One region of the Microbacterium sp. SL75 genome, then DNA from elsewhere that is predicted to be linked to it. Evidence: predicted binding sites of a transcription regulator. Region 1 holds the regulator's gene; the other holds the start of a gene.
The links. The regulator LexA, encoded in region 1, represses DNA repair genes until DNA is damaged. The targets are predictions, from matches to a motif close to TCGAACANNTGTTCGA.
Positions count from the first base shown of each region.

Region 2: the regulator LexA is predicted to act here: its motif matches at 4,475-4,490, upstream of OVA17_RS07465 (intein-containing Rv2578c family radical SAM protein).

Region 1 covers NZ_CP113067.1:2,404,428-2,410,551, forward strand. Annotated here, with positions in the region: gene OVA17_RS11235 (S9 family peptidase) at 1-1,486, opposite strand, end outside; gene lexA (transcriptional repressor LexA) at 1,584-2,273, opposite strand; gene OVA17_RS11245 (LysM peptidoglycan-binding domain-containing protein) at 2,532-2,882, shown strand; gene OVA17_RS11250 (histidinol-phosphate transaminase) at 2,929-4,023, shown strand; gene hisB (imidazoleglycerol-phosphate dehydratase HisB) at 4,020-4,634, shown strand; gene hisH (imidazole glycerol phosphate synthase subunit HisH) at 4,631-5,281, shown strand; gene priA (bifunctional 1-(5-phosphoribosyl)-5-((5-phosphoribosylamino)methylideneamino)imidazole-4-carboxamide isomerase/phosphoribosylanthranilate isomerase PriA) at 5,328-6,074, shown strand; gene OVA17_RS11270 (SseB family protein) at 6,058-6,124, shown strand, end outside.
Region 2 covers NZ_CP113067.1:1,603,104-1,609,227, forward strand. Annotated here, with positions in the region: gene OVA17_RS07460 (DEAD/DEAH box helicase) at 52-2,226, shown strand; gene OVA17_RS07465 (intein-containing Rv2578c family radical SAM protein) at 2,331-4,466, opposite strand; gene OVA17_RS07470 (M15 family metallopeptidase) at 4,595-5,713, shown strand; gene OVA17_RS07475 (LCP family protein) at 5,715-6,124, opposite strand, start outside.

The DNA of each region.
Region 1 (6,124 bases):
AGAACACGTCGGTGCGGGTCACGGCAGCCAGCACCGTCCAGCCGCCCGCCGAGCCACCCGCGATGGCGAGGCGATCAGGGTCGGCGAGCCCCGCCTCGGCGAGGGCGGATGCGGCGGCCGCCACGTCGTCGACGTCGACCACGCCCCACTGGCCCCTCAGCCGGTCTCGGTACGCGCGGCCGTACCCGGTCGAGCCGCCGTAGTTGACGTCCAGGACGCCGATACCGCGACTGGTGAAGAACGCCGTCTTCGCCGAGGGGGCGGGGCCCACGTGCGAGGTGGGTCCGCCGTGGACGAGGACGACGTAGGGCGGGCGTTCGCCCGCGACCGGCGCGACGCCGGGGTTGGTGGGGGCGTAGGCGAAGGCGTGCACCGGGCCATGGGGTCCGTCGGTGGACAGGGCGCGGGCTGCCGGCATCCATTCGTCTCCCCACGAGCCGGAACCGCCGGTCACGAGTTCCACCGCGCCGGAGTCGAGGTCGACGAGCCAGAGCCCCGAGCGTCCGCGAGCGTCGGACCCCGAGACGAGGACGCGCGAGCCTCGGACGTCGTCGATCGCGGCCCCCGCGACGACGGGCACGTCGATCGGGCGCACGCCGCTGGGGGCGATCTCGACGATCTCGTCTGCCCCGTTCGTGCGGACCGCGACGACGCGTCCGTCGGCGGCTGCGCCGAACCAGCGGGTGCCGAGCACCCACAGGCCTCCGCCGGTGTCGGCATCGGCCGGGGCGAGGGGCTGGGCCTCGCCGTCGAGAGGACGGCGGAAGAGGTTCCAGCGACCCTCGGGGTCGTCGGCGTAGAGCAGCTCGTCGTCCGCGATCCAGACGGGCTGCAGCGGTGCGCGTCGTTCCCCGCCGGCCACGTCGAGGATGACCCCCGTTTCGAGGTCGGCGACACGGAGGGTCGTGGCGTCCCACGGCATGTCGGGGTGGTTCCACGCGATCCAGGCCAGACGACGGCCGTCGGGGGAGAGGGCGGGCTGCGCGAGGAAGTCGCTGCCCTCGGCGAGCACCTCCGTCGCCCCGTCGAGCGGGATGCGCACGATCTCGCGGCGCGGCACGCGGGACGCGCCGTGTGTCTCGCGGATGGCGAGGAGCACCCCGTGCTCCCAGCGGAGGCCGCCGTGGCGTACGGCGTCGTCGGCGGGAGTGAGGGGTCGCGCGGTCCCGCCCGGGCGAAGCGCCCACACGCGTTGGTCGGTCTTCTCGACGTAGTACAGCTCGCCATCGTCGGACGCGGTCCACGCGCCGCCGCCGTACTCGTGGACGGCGGAGCGGGCGTTGGCGGGTGCGGGGAGAACCGTCTCTACGGAGCCGTCGGCCCGTCGACGCTTCACCGCGACACGACCGGCTTCGTGGGGGAGGGACTCGCCCCACCAGATCTCGTCGCCCACGAGCCGAGCCCCGTCGACGCGCGGTGATGCCTGCGCGACGGACTCGGGCGTGATCGGGGAGGGCCAGGAACCGTAGGGAAGGGTGTCAGCCATGACCCCAGCCTAGGCAGGGCCTAGGACATCCACCCGCGTGGAACGGAAGAGGCCGGATGCCACCTCTCGGTGCGCATCCGGCCTCGAGTCGTCGGGCTCAGACGGTACGCAGCACCGCGACGACACGACCGAGGACGACGGCCTCGTCGCCGAGGATCGGCTCGAACGCGCTGTTGCGGGGGAGCAGCCACGTGTGGCCGTCGCGCCGACGGAAGGTCTTGACCGTCGCCTCGCCGTCGAGCATGGCGGCGACGATCTCGCCGTTCTCGGCCGTGGCCTGCGACCGGATGACGACCCAGTCGCCGTCGCAGATGGCCGCGTCGATCATCGACTCGCCCGAGACCTTGAGCATGAACAGTTCCCCCTTGCCGACGAGCTGGCGCGGGAGGGGGAAGATCTCCTCGACCTGCTGGTCGGCCGTGATGGGCACGCCGGCTGCGATACGACCGACGAGGGGCACCAGGGCGGCGTCGCCGAGGGCGGGAGCGGCGTCGGCGGGGTTCTCCGCGGCGGCGCCGGGGAGGTCGATGAGCACCTCCATCGCGCGCGTCTTGCCGGGGTCTCGGCGAAGGTAGCCGCTGAGCTCCAGCTGGTTGAGCTGGTGGGTGACGCTTGAGAGCGACTTGAGCCCGACCGCGTCGCCGATCTCGCGCATGCTCGGCGGATACCCGTGCCGCGCGATGGATCGCTGGATCACTTCGAGGATCGCCAGCTGCTTGTCGCTGAGATTCTTGCGCCGCCGGGTCTGCGGCCGTTCGCGGCCGGCGGCGGTCGTCGCGTCGGTCATCTGTGCTCCCCTCGCGCCGCGCAAACCACGGCGGAAATTCGAATGTCGGAGGTTGGTGATGAGGTCTCCGTGTCGAAACCGTATCCGGTCGACGACCCGATTGACACGGAGGCCCACGCGTGTCGCGTTCGATTCGTCTGCGATACACGAGGTCTTGACACTCGAACAGGTTCGAATATAGATTCGGAATACAGATTCGCACCACCGCCCTCCCGGCCGAGGGTGGGGTGCGAATCTCTCCCCACCAAGGAGCACATCATGAGCAGCATCGCCCTCACCGCCCCGTCTACTCGCCTGCGCATCACCGCGCGTGGCCGTCGTGTCGTGGCGTTCCTCGTTTCCCTCCCGATCGTCGCCGTGCTCTCCGTGGCGATCGTCGGTGGCGGATCCGCCCTCGCCTCCGGCGACGCCGGCGCTCCCGCCGGTTCGTTCACCGAGATCACCGTCATGAGCGGCGAGACCCTGTGGTCGATCGCCGAAGACGTGGCCCCCTCCGCCGACCCGCGCGACGTGGTGGCAGAGATCACGCGCCTCAACGCTCTGCCCGGCGGCTCGGTGTCAGCGGGTCAGCGCATCGCGATCCCCGCCGAGTACGCCCCCGCGGCCTGAACGACGGGTCGCGGCTCGTGCGCCTCGACTCCGCTCGACGCCTACGATGGGTGAGGTGACCGTACGCCTCGACGACCTTCCTCTTCGCGACGATCTGCGGGGTATGACCCCGTACGGAGCCCCGCAGGCTGCACTGCCCGTGGCGCTCAACGTGAACGAGAACACGCATCCTGTTCCGTCCGAGGTGGCTGACGACATCCTGGACGCCGTCGCTCGGGCGCTTCGGGACGTCAACCGGTACCCCGACCGCGAGTTCACCGGACTGCGCGAGGCCTTTGCGGGATACCTCGGGCACGGCCTGAACCCCGAACAGATCTGGGCGGCCAACGGCTCGAACGAAGTGCTCCAGCACATCTTGCAGGCCTTCGGTGGCCCCGGCCGTACGGCGATGGGCTTCGCTCCCACCTATTCCATGTACCCGATCCTCACGCGCGCCACGGGTGCGCGCTGGGTCACCGGGGAACGGGAGCACGACTTCACCCTCTCGCCCGCGTCAGCTGCGGCGCAGGTGCGCGAGCAGCGGCCCGACGTCGTCTTCCTCTGTGCGCCGAACAACCCGACGGGAACGCCTCTGCGCCTCGACGTGGTGGAGGCGGTGTACGACGCCACCGACGGCATCGTGATCGTCGACGAGGCGTACGAAGAGTTCGCCCCGCGGGACGAGCCGTCGGCGGTTTCTCTGCTCCCCGACCGCCCGCGGCTGGTCGTCTCGCGCACTATGAGCAAGGCCTTCGCCTTCGCCGGCGCCCGGGTGGGCTACCTCGCGGCCGACCCCGCGCTGGTCGACGCTCTCCGCCTGGTCCGTCTTCCGTACCACCTGAGTGCTCTCACGCAGGCGGCGGCGACCGCGGCTCTCGGCCACGCCGAGACGATGCTGTCGATGGTCGACGACATCGTGGCGCAACGCGACCGCATCTCTGCGACGGTGTCGGCGCTGGGCTATACGGCCCACGAGTCGTGGACCAACTTCGTCCTGTTCGGCGGTGTCGACGACCCGGCAGCCACCTGGAAGGCGCTTTACGACCGGGGTGTCCTGATTCGAGACGTCGGCATCGCCCACCACCTCCGCGTGACCGCGGGAACGGCCGACGAGACCACCGCATTCCTCGACGCGCTCGCCTCGGTAGGATCGCGATCATGACCGGCCCCGCCTCGCCCCGTACCGCTTCGATCACCCGGGAGACGAGCGAGTCCCGCGTCGAGCTGGAGCTCGACCTCGACGGTCGAGGCGTCAGCGACATCTCGACGACCGTGCCGTTCTTCGACCACATGCTCACCGCGTTCGCGAAGCACTCCTTGACCGACCTGCGCGTCCGCTCCACGGGTGACACCCACATCGACGCCCACCACACGGTCGAAGACACCTCGATCGTGCTCGGACAGGCCATCCGCCAGGCGCTCGGCGACAAGTCCGGTATTGCGCGCTACGGCGACGCTCTCGTGCCGCTCGACGAGGCCCTCGCGCAGGCTGTGGTCGACATCAGCGGTCGTCCCTACCTCGTGCACACCGGCGAGCCCACGGGCTTCGAGCACCACCTCATCGGCGGTCACTTCACCGGGTCGCTCGTGCGTCACTCGTTCGAGGCGCTCTCCATCCACGCCGGACTGACCGTCCACGTCCGTGTTCTGGGTGGGCGCGACCCGCATCACATCGCCGAAGCCGAGTACAAGGCGCTCGCGCGTGCCTTCCGTCAGGCAAAGGCTCTCGACCCCCTCGTCGACGGCATCCCGAGCACCAAGGGCGCATTGTGACGCGGAGACCCGTCGTCGCCGTCTTCGATTACGGTTCGGGCAACGTCCACTCCGCGGTCAAGGCGCTCATCGAGGCGGGAGCCGACGCGAGGCTGACTTCCGACCGTTCTCTGCTGCTCGACGCCGACGGGCTGCTGGTCCCCGGCGTCGGCGCGTTCGGTGCGGTCATGGGTGCGTTGAACGACAGCCGGGGCGGCGAGATCATCGATCGCCGTCTGGCGGGCGGTCGCCCCGTCCTGGGTATCTGCGTGGGCATGCAGGTCATGTTCGCGCGCGGTATCGAGCGCGGCGCCGACACCCCCGGCCTGGGGGAGTGGCCCGGAACCGTCGCGGAGCTCGAGGCGCCGGTGCTCCCGCACATGGGCTGGAACACCGTGGCACCCGGTGACGGGTCACGCCTGTTCGACGGCCTCGAGAAGGAGCGGTTCTACTTCGTGCACTCGTACGCGGCGCAGGACTGGTCGCTCGAGGTCGCCCCGCCGTTCCCCCAACCCGTTCTGACCTGGTGCACGTACGGGGCGCCGTTCCTGGCGGCCGTCGAGAACGGCCCCCTGTCGGCCACCCAGTTCCACCCGGAGAAGTCGGGCGAAGCCGGCATCCGTCTGCTCGCCAATTGGATCGACGGGCTGCGCACGACTACTGTGTGACCTCGTGCCCCGGCTCGGCGAGATGCGCCGAAGGGTGCGAGGAGCCATGAACGATTTCGCGTCCACGCCCGAACTTGTGCTGCTTCCCGCGGTCGACGTCGCCGACGGCAAGGCCGTCCGTCTGACCCAGGGTGAGGCCGGTACAGAGACCAGCTACGGCGACCCCGTCGATGCCGCCGCGGACTTCGCCCGGCAGGGCGCTCAGTGGATCCACCTCGTGGACCTCGACGCCGCCTTCGGTCGCGGCAGCAACGCCAGCGTCATGCGCAAAGTGATCAAGCAGGTCAAGGGCGTGCAGGTCGAGCTGTCCGGCGGCATCCGCGACGACCGTTCCCTCGAGGCGGCTCTCGAGAGCGGCGCGAGCCGTATCAACCTCGGCACCGCGGCCCTCGAGAACCCCGAGTGGGCCGCCGACGTCATCAACCGCTACGGCGAGGCGATCGCGGTCGGTCTCGACGTGCGGGGCACGACCCTCGCCGCGCGCGGCTGGACCCGCGACGGCGGCGACCTGTGGACGGTGCTCGAGCGCCTCGAAGACGCCGGTTGCAGCCGATACGTCGTCACCGACGTCACGAAGGACGGCACTCTCCGCGGCCCCAACATCGAGCTGCTGCGCGAGATGACGCAGCGCACCCCCAAGCCGATCGTCGCCTCGGGCGGCGTCTCGAGCCTCGACGACATCGCGGCCCTGCGCGAGCTCGTCCCGCTCGGTGTCGAGGGCGCGATCGTCGGCAAGGCGCTCTACGCGGGCCAGTTCACCCTGGCCGAGGCGCTGGATGTCGCCGGACACTGACGATCCGCACGGCCACGCCCACGGCGCTCACGCGGATTCCGCAGGCGTCC
Region 2 (6,124 bases), 800 kb from region 1:
GCCACGAGCGGTGTCGCTGTTTCGCGCGAACAGAACCCAGGAAGTTTTTCCATGCCCAAGAACAAGAAGCCCGCCGGCGGCCGCGCCGCCAAGAACTTCGAGCCCCGCTACGGCGCGAAGACCTCGTTCCAGGACCGCAAGCGTCGTCCCGGTGCAGAGGGTCCCGCCAAGCCCGGGAGCAAGAGCCCCAACCACCGCGGGTACCGTCCCGAGGCCGAGGCGACCCCCGACAAGGGCCGCTGGAACGCCGCCGACCGCGCCGGCCGTGCCGAGGCCCGCAACATCCGCTCGTCGGCACGCGACGATCGGCCCGCCCGGTCGTTCGACCGCAACGATCGTCCCGCACGTTCGTTCGACCGTGACGAGCGGCCCCGTCGTGACGCCGGCGACCGTCCCGCGCGTTCGTTCGATCGCGACGACCGTCCGGCTCGTTCGTTCGATCGGAACGATCGTCCGGCTCGCTCGTTCGACCGTGACGAGCGTCCCCGTCGGGACGTCGGCGACCGTCCCGCCCGTTCGTTCGACCGCAACGACCGTCCGGCGCGTTCGTTTGACCGGAACGATCGTCCCGCGCGTTCGTTCGACCGTGATGAGCGTCCCCGTCGGGACGTCGGCGACCGTCCGGTCCGTTCGTTCGATCGCAACGACCGTGCGGCGCGTTCGTTTGACCGGAACGATCGTCCCGCGCGTTCGTTCGACCGTGATGAGCGTCCCCGTCGTGACGCCGGCGACCGTCCGGTCCGTTCGTTCGATCGCAACGACCGTCCGGCTCGTTCGTTCGACCGGAGCGACCGTCCCGCTCGTTCGTTCGACCGCGACGACCGTCCCGCTCGTTCGTTCGACCGCAGCGACCGCCCTGCTCGTTCGTTCGACCGCAACGACCGCCCGGCACGCTCGTTCGACGACCGCCCGCGTCGCAACGACGGCCCGAGCCGCAGCGATTGGAACAGCACTCCGAAGCGCTCCGCGGAGCACGAGCAGCGCGTCGACGTGGTGCACGAGCGCCTGCAGGCCGAGGCCGTGGATGCCGCCACGGTCACCGGCGCAGGCTTCGCCGAGCTGGGTCTCGGCGACAATCTCGTCCGCGCCCTCGCCGGTCTCGGCGCAGCGAGCCCCTTCCCGATCCAGGCGGCCACGGTCGCCCCGATCCTCGAAGGACGCGACGTCCTCGCCCGCGGCCGCACCGGCTCGGGCAAGACGATCGCCTTCGGTGCGCCGCTGGTCGAGAGCATCCTGCGCTCGCAGGCGGGTCAGCGTCGCGAGTTCGGACGCGCCCCCAAGGCGATCATCCTCGCTCCCACGCGCGAGCTCGCCCTGCAGATCGACCGCACCGTGCAGGTGCTCGCGCGCAGCGTGGGCCTGTTCACCACCCAGGTCTACGGCGGCGTGCCCCAGGCGCGTCAGGTCGGTGCGCTCAAGAAGGGCGTCGACATCGTCATCGGCACCCCGGGCCGCATCGAAGACCTGCTGAACCAGGGCAAGCTCGACCTCTCGCAGGTGCAGATCGCCGTCCTCGACGAGGCGGATCACATGTGTGAGCTCGGCTTCCTCGAGCCCGTGCAGCGGATCCTCCGTGCGACCAAGAAGGGTAGCCAGAAGCTTCTCTTCTCGGCCACCCTCGACCGCGAGGTCGCGGCCCTGGTCGACGAGTTCCTCGTCGAGCCGGCCGTCTACGAGGTCGCCGGCGAGGACCAGGACTCGAGCACCATCGAACACCGCGTCCTCGTCATCGAGCACCGCGACAAGGCGCAGATCCTCGACTCGCTCGTCGACCGCGAGGGCAAGACCCTCGTGTTCGCCCGCACCCGTGCCTACGCCGAGATGCTCGCCGAGCAGTTCGACGACGCCGGCATCGCCGCGGTAGCGCTGCACGGCGACCTCAACCAGCAGAAGCGCACGCGCAACCTCGAGAAGCTCACCTCGGGGCGCGTCAACGTGCTCGTCGCCACCGATGTCGCCGCTCGCGGCATCCACGTCGACGACATCGACCTGGTCATCCAGGCCGACGCTCCCGACGAGTACAAGACGTACCTGCACCGCTCGGGCCGCACCGGCCGCGCGGGTCGCGCCGGCACGGTGGTCACGCTGATCACGCGTCAGCGTCGCCGTCGGATGACCGAGCTGCTCGACCGCGCCGAGATCCAGGCTCCCTTCGAAGAGACCGCGCTCGGTGACGACGTGCTCGAGGAGCTCTCGGGTCGTCAGCTCTCGAACGTCGACGCGTAACCCGTCGCTCGAAGCCCCCGTCACGTTCAGCGACGGGGGCTTCGTGCATCCTCGGGATGCCGGGACCGCGAGAACCGTCGAGCCCCCGCGCCGCTGGCCGGCCCTCAGAACAACGTCGGCTCGCTGGCCGGGGCGACACGGGGACGACCGGATGCCGGAACGCCGGTGACACGGACCGGGCCGAGGCTGCTGGCGGGCGGTGTCCTCGCGGCCAATCCCGGCTGCGGTCGGCCACGAGGATGGTCGTCCTCGTCCCACCCGTCGAGACGATGCATGCGCAGGAGTGGCCGCATGCGCTTGCCGAGCCACGTGCGGTAGGCCTTCGGGGCCGTCGTCGAGACCCCCGGGTACAGCCCGAGATACGACGAGACCAGGTGCGGATGCTCGCGCTCGAGCCAGTCGAAGAACCACTGTTTCGCACCGGGGCGAAGGTGGAGTGCGCCGTAGACGACGCGTGCGGCACCGGCCTCGCGAATGCGCGCGAGGGCGTCGTCGAGGGCGGCGATCGAGTCGGTGAGGTGCGGCATGATCGGCATGAGGAACACCGTCACCCGGAATCCTGCCGCGGTCGCCGCGCGCACGGTCTCGAGCCGGGCTTCGGCACTGGGCGTGCCCGGTTCGATCGAGTGCTGGAGGACGTCGTCGAAGACGGCGATCGACATCGCCAGCGTGACCTTCACCTGCTTCGAGGCCTCGGCGAGCAGAGGGAGGTCCCGTCGAAGCAGCGTGCCCTTGGTGAGGATCGAGAAGGGTGTGCCGTTGTCGGTGAGGGCCCCGACGATGTCGGGCATGAGGCGGTACCGACCCTCCGCGCGCTGATAGGGATCGGTGTTCGTCCCGAGCATCACGGGCTCGCGCGCCCACGACCCCCGGCGCACCTCGGTGCGCAGGACGTCGGCCACGTTCACCTTCACCACGATCTGCGAGTCGAAGTCGGCCCCGTAGTCCAGGTCGAGGTACTCGTGAGTCTTGCGAGCGAAGCAGTTGTGGCTGATGACGCCGTTCGCGACGAAATCCTCGGTGTCCGTCGTGATGTCGATCATGTCGATGTCGTAGCCGATGTCCTCGATGCTCACGACTCTCACGTCCACGCTGGTCTCGACCGTTGTCCCGCAGACATCGAGTGTGCGCGTGATGGACGGGTGGGCGATATCGAAGAATCGTTGTCTCGAGGCGAGCCCTCCGCGCAGGCGGACATCCGACACAGTGCCCGGGCGAGAGGGTTCGCGAACGGTATCGAATCGGAACGCGGCGAAGGCCTCTTCGGCCAACGAGAGAAGTTCGTCGTTCGCGTTGCTTATGCGCAGGATTTCGCCCGAGTCAGAGCCCTTCGCGTCGAAGATGCCCCCGAGGAAGCCAGCCATCCACTCCCGGCTTCGCGTCCGCGGTATCGCGACGTAGTCCTCGAGGCGCGCGACATCGTCCGTCTTCGCCGTGTGAAGAGCCGTCATGGGCCGGCGATGAGCGGGCACGGAGACGGGGCGGACCATCGTGACGATGCCGATCTGTTCGAGAAGCTCCTTCGCGAGATCGAGCGCCTCACGATCGGCCAGGGCGAGGCGAAATCGGTGGATTTCTCGGACTCGATTCTCGTCGTCGTGGGTCTTGTGGGAGATCGTCGCGTCACCGCGTACCATGCCCGTCAGATACCCTTTGCGCCAGTCCGGATCCGGCGCTTCCACGGAGGGAGGGGCGCCCGTTCCGAAACCCTGCAGACGGTTCGACACCGTGAGGTGGGGGCGCTGTCGGCCCGCGACGGGGGAGTCGGTGACGTGTTTCCATCCGTGCTCCGTCAGGAACCGGTGGTCTGCGCTGCACTCGATCTCGGTGCCGTCCGCGAGGGTGACGCGATGGAGGCGTTTGCGAGTGCTCCACTTCGCGCGAACGGTCGTTCGCACATAACGGCGGTCTCGCGATCCCCCCTCGGTGCCGATGATCTCGTCTCCGACACGGATCTGCGACAGGGGGACCTGTCGGCCGTCCGCTTTCAAGATGAGGGTGTCCGGGGACAGGCAATACGAACACGCATGGCTGCAGCCGCGATAGGGGTTCACGGTCCAGTCGAACGGCATGGCCGAGGCACCGGGGACGCGATTCAGCGCGCTCTTGCAGAGCACCTCGTGAAACGTCATCCCGGCGAACTCCGGCGTCGTCACCGATCGGACGAGGCCGTCCATCCGCTCCATGCCCGGGAGCGCCGCCGTGTCGTCCACCCCCAGCTGCTGACCCTGCCATCTCATGAGAACAGTCGAACGCATGTTCGACGATCCGGCAACACCGTGCCTGTTCCTTTCGAGTCCAGGTTCGAGACCCGCGCCCCGACCCCACCCGGGTCGACCGTTCAGGATGCACCAGCGACAATGGAGGGGTGACAAGCCACGACCCCGAGACCTCGCCCCGCCGCGCCGCGCGCGCGGAGGCCGAGCGGCTCGCGACCGCGGCCCTCACCCTTCCTGATGTCGTCGCCGACGACGCCTTCGCCGCGGCATCGACACGTCGCGCGCTGCGCCGCGATGCCGACGCCCCTCAGGAAAGAGCGTCCGAGACCCGTGGCATCCGTCGACTCGCTCCCGTCCTCCTCCGACGCCGCCTTGCGGGGGTGGCCGCGGCCGTCGTCGTGATCGCCGGGTGCGCCATCGCGGTCGGTGCTGCCGCCTCGGGGGGTTTACCCGAGTCGGCGAGCGATGCCGTCGCGCAGATCGCGGGCCCTCCGGCCGTCGCCGACGACGGCATCCCCGTGCCCCAGCTCGCCGCCGTCGCCGCCACGGCGACACCGTGCGACGATCCCGCCTTCACGACCGCGCTCGCCGCGGGGGACGACGCCGCCGTCATCGACGCCGCCGGTGGCGGTGGGGCCTTCCGCGCAGCGGTGGCATCCGGGATCGCCCCCTGCGTCTCGCTCTCCGACCCGAACCGCGAGTGGCTCGTCGTCAACAAGCAGCGCCCGTACGACCCGGTCGACTACCAGCCCGGCGACCTCGTCATGCCCGCCGATGTGCGCGCCCTCGAGGACTCGGCCCTGCGTGCTCCCGCCGCGCGCGCTCTCACCTCGCTCGTGAAAGCGGCGGCCGACGCCGGCGTCGGCGAGATCGGCTACCTCAGCGCCTACCGCTCGTACACGACGCAGAAGTCGACCTACGCCGGGCGGGTGGCAGTCGGGGGTGTCGCCGAAGCGGATCGAGAGAGCGCGCGGCCCGGCTACAGCGAACACCAGTCGGGGATGGCCGTCGACATCGTCCCGTGCAAGGGCTCGTGCAAGACCCTCGACGACGTGGCGGCGTCGCCGCAGGGCGCGTGGGTGCGCGATCACGCGTGGGAGTACGGCTTCATCACCCGGTACGCCGAGGGTCGCGAGAGCGTCAGCGGTTACGAGCCCGAGGCCTGGCACCTGCGCTACATCGGCCCGGAGCTCGCCCGCGCGTATCACGAGGGCGGTTTCACCACCCTCGAGGAGTTCTTCGGGCTGCCGGCCGCGCCGACCTACTGACTCAGTTGACGACACCCGCGCTGCAGGTCTGCTGCGCGGCGCTCGAGCCGGTGATGGCGGGTGGGAGGGCGATGGCGCCCGTGCGGGGATCGACCTCGCCCGGCTCGACCGCGGGATCTTCCGTGGGCGACACCTGCTCTCCCGGGGTCGGTTCGGCGATGACCGTACCGTCGTTGACCGACACCCCTCCGGTCACTTCGATGGAACGGTTCTCGCGCAACGCGTCCCAGAGCACCTCGGCCGCGGCGTCGTCGGGCTCCACGCGATTGGCATCCGAGCGGGCGGTGACGGTCGGATACTGAACGAAGACGATGTCTTCGAACGGCACGTCCTTCACCGCGGACGCGACCTGGACGAGGGTCAGCGGATTCGTCAGGCTCTGCGTCGGCGTGACGTTTCGAAGGCCCGTCG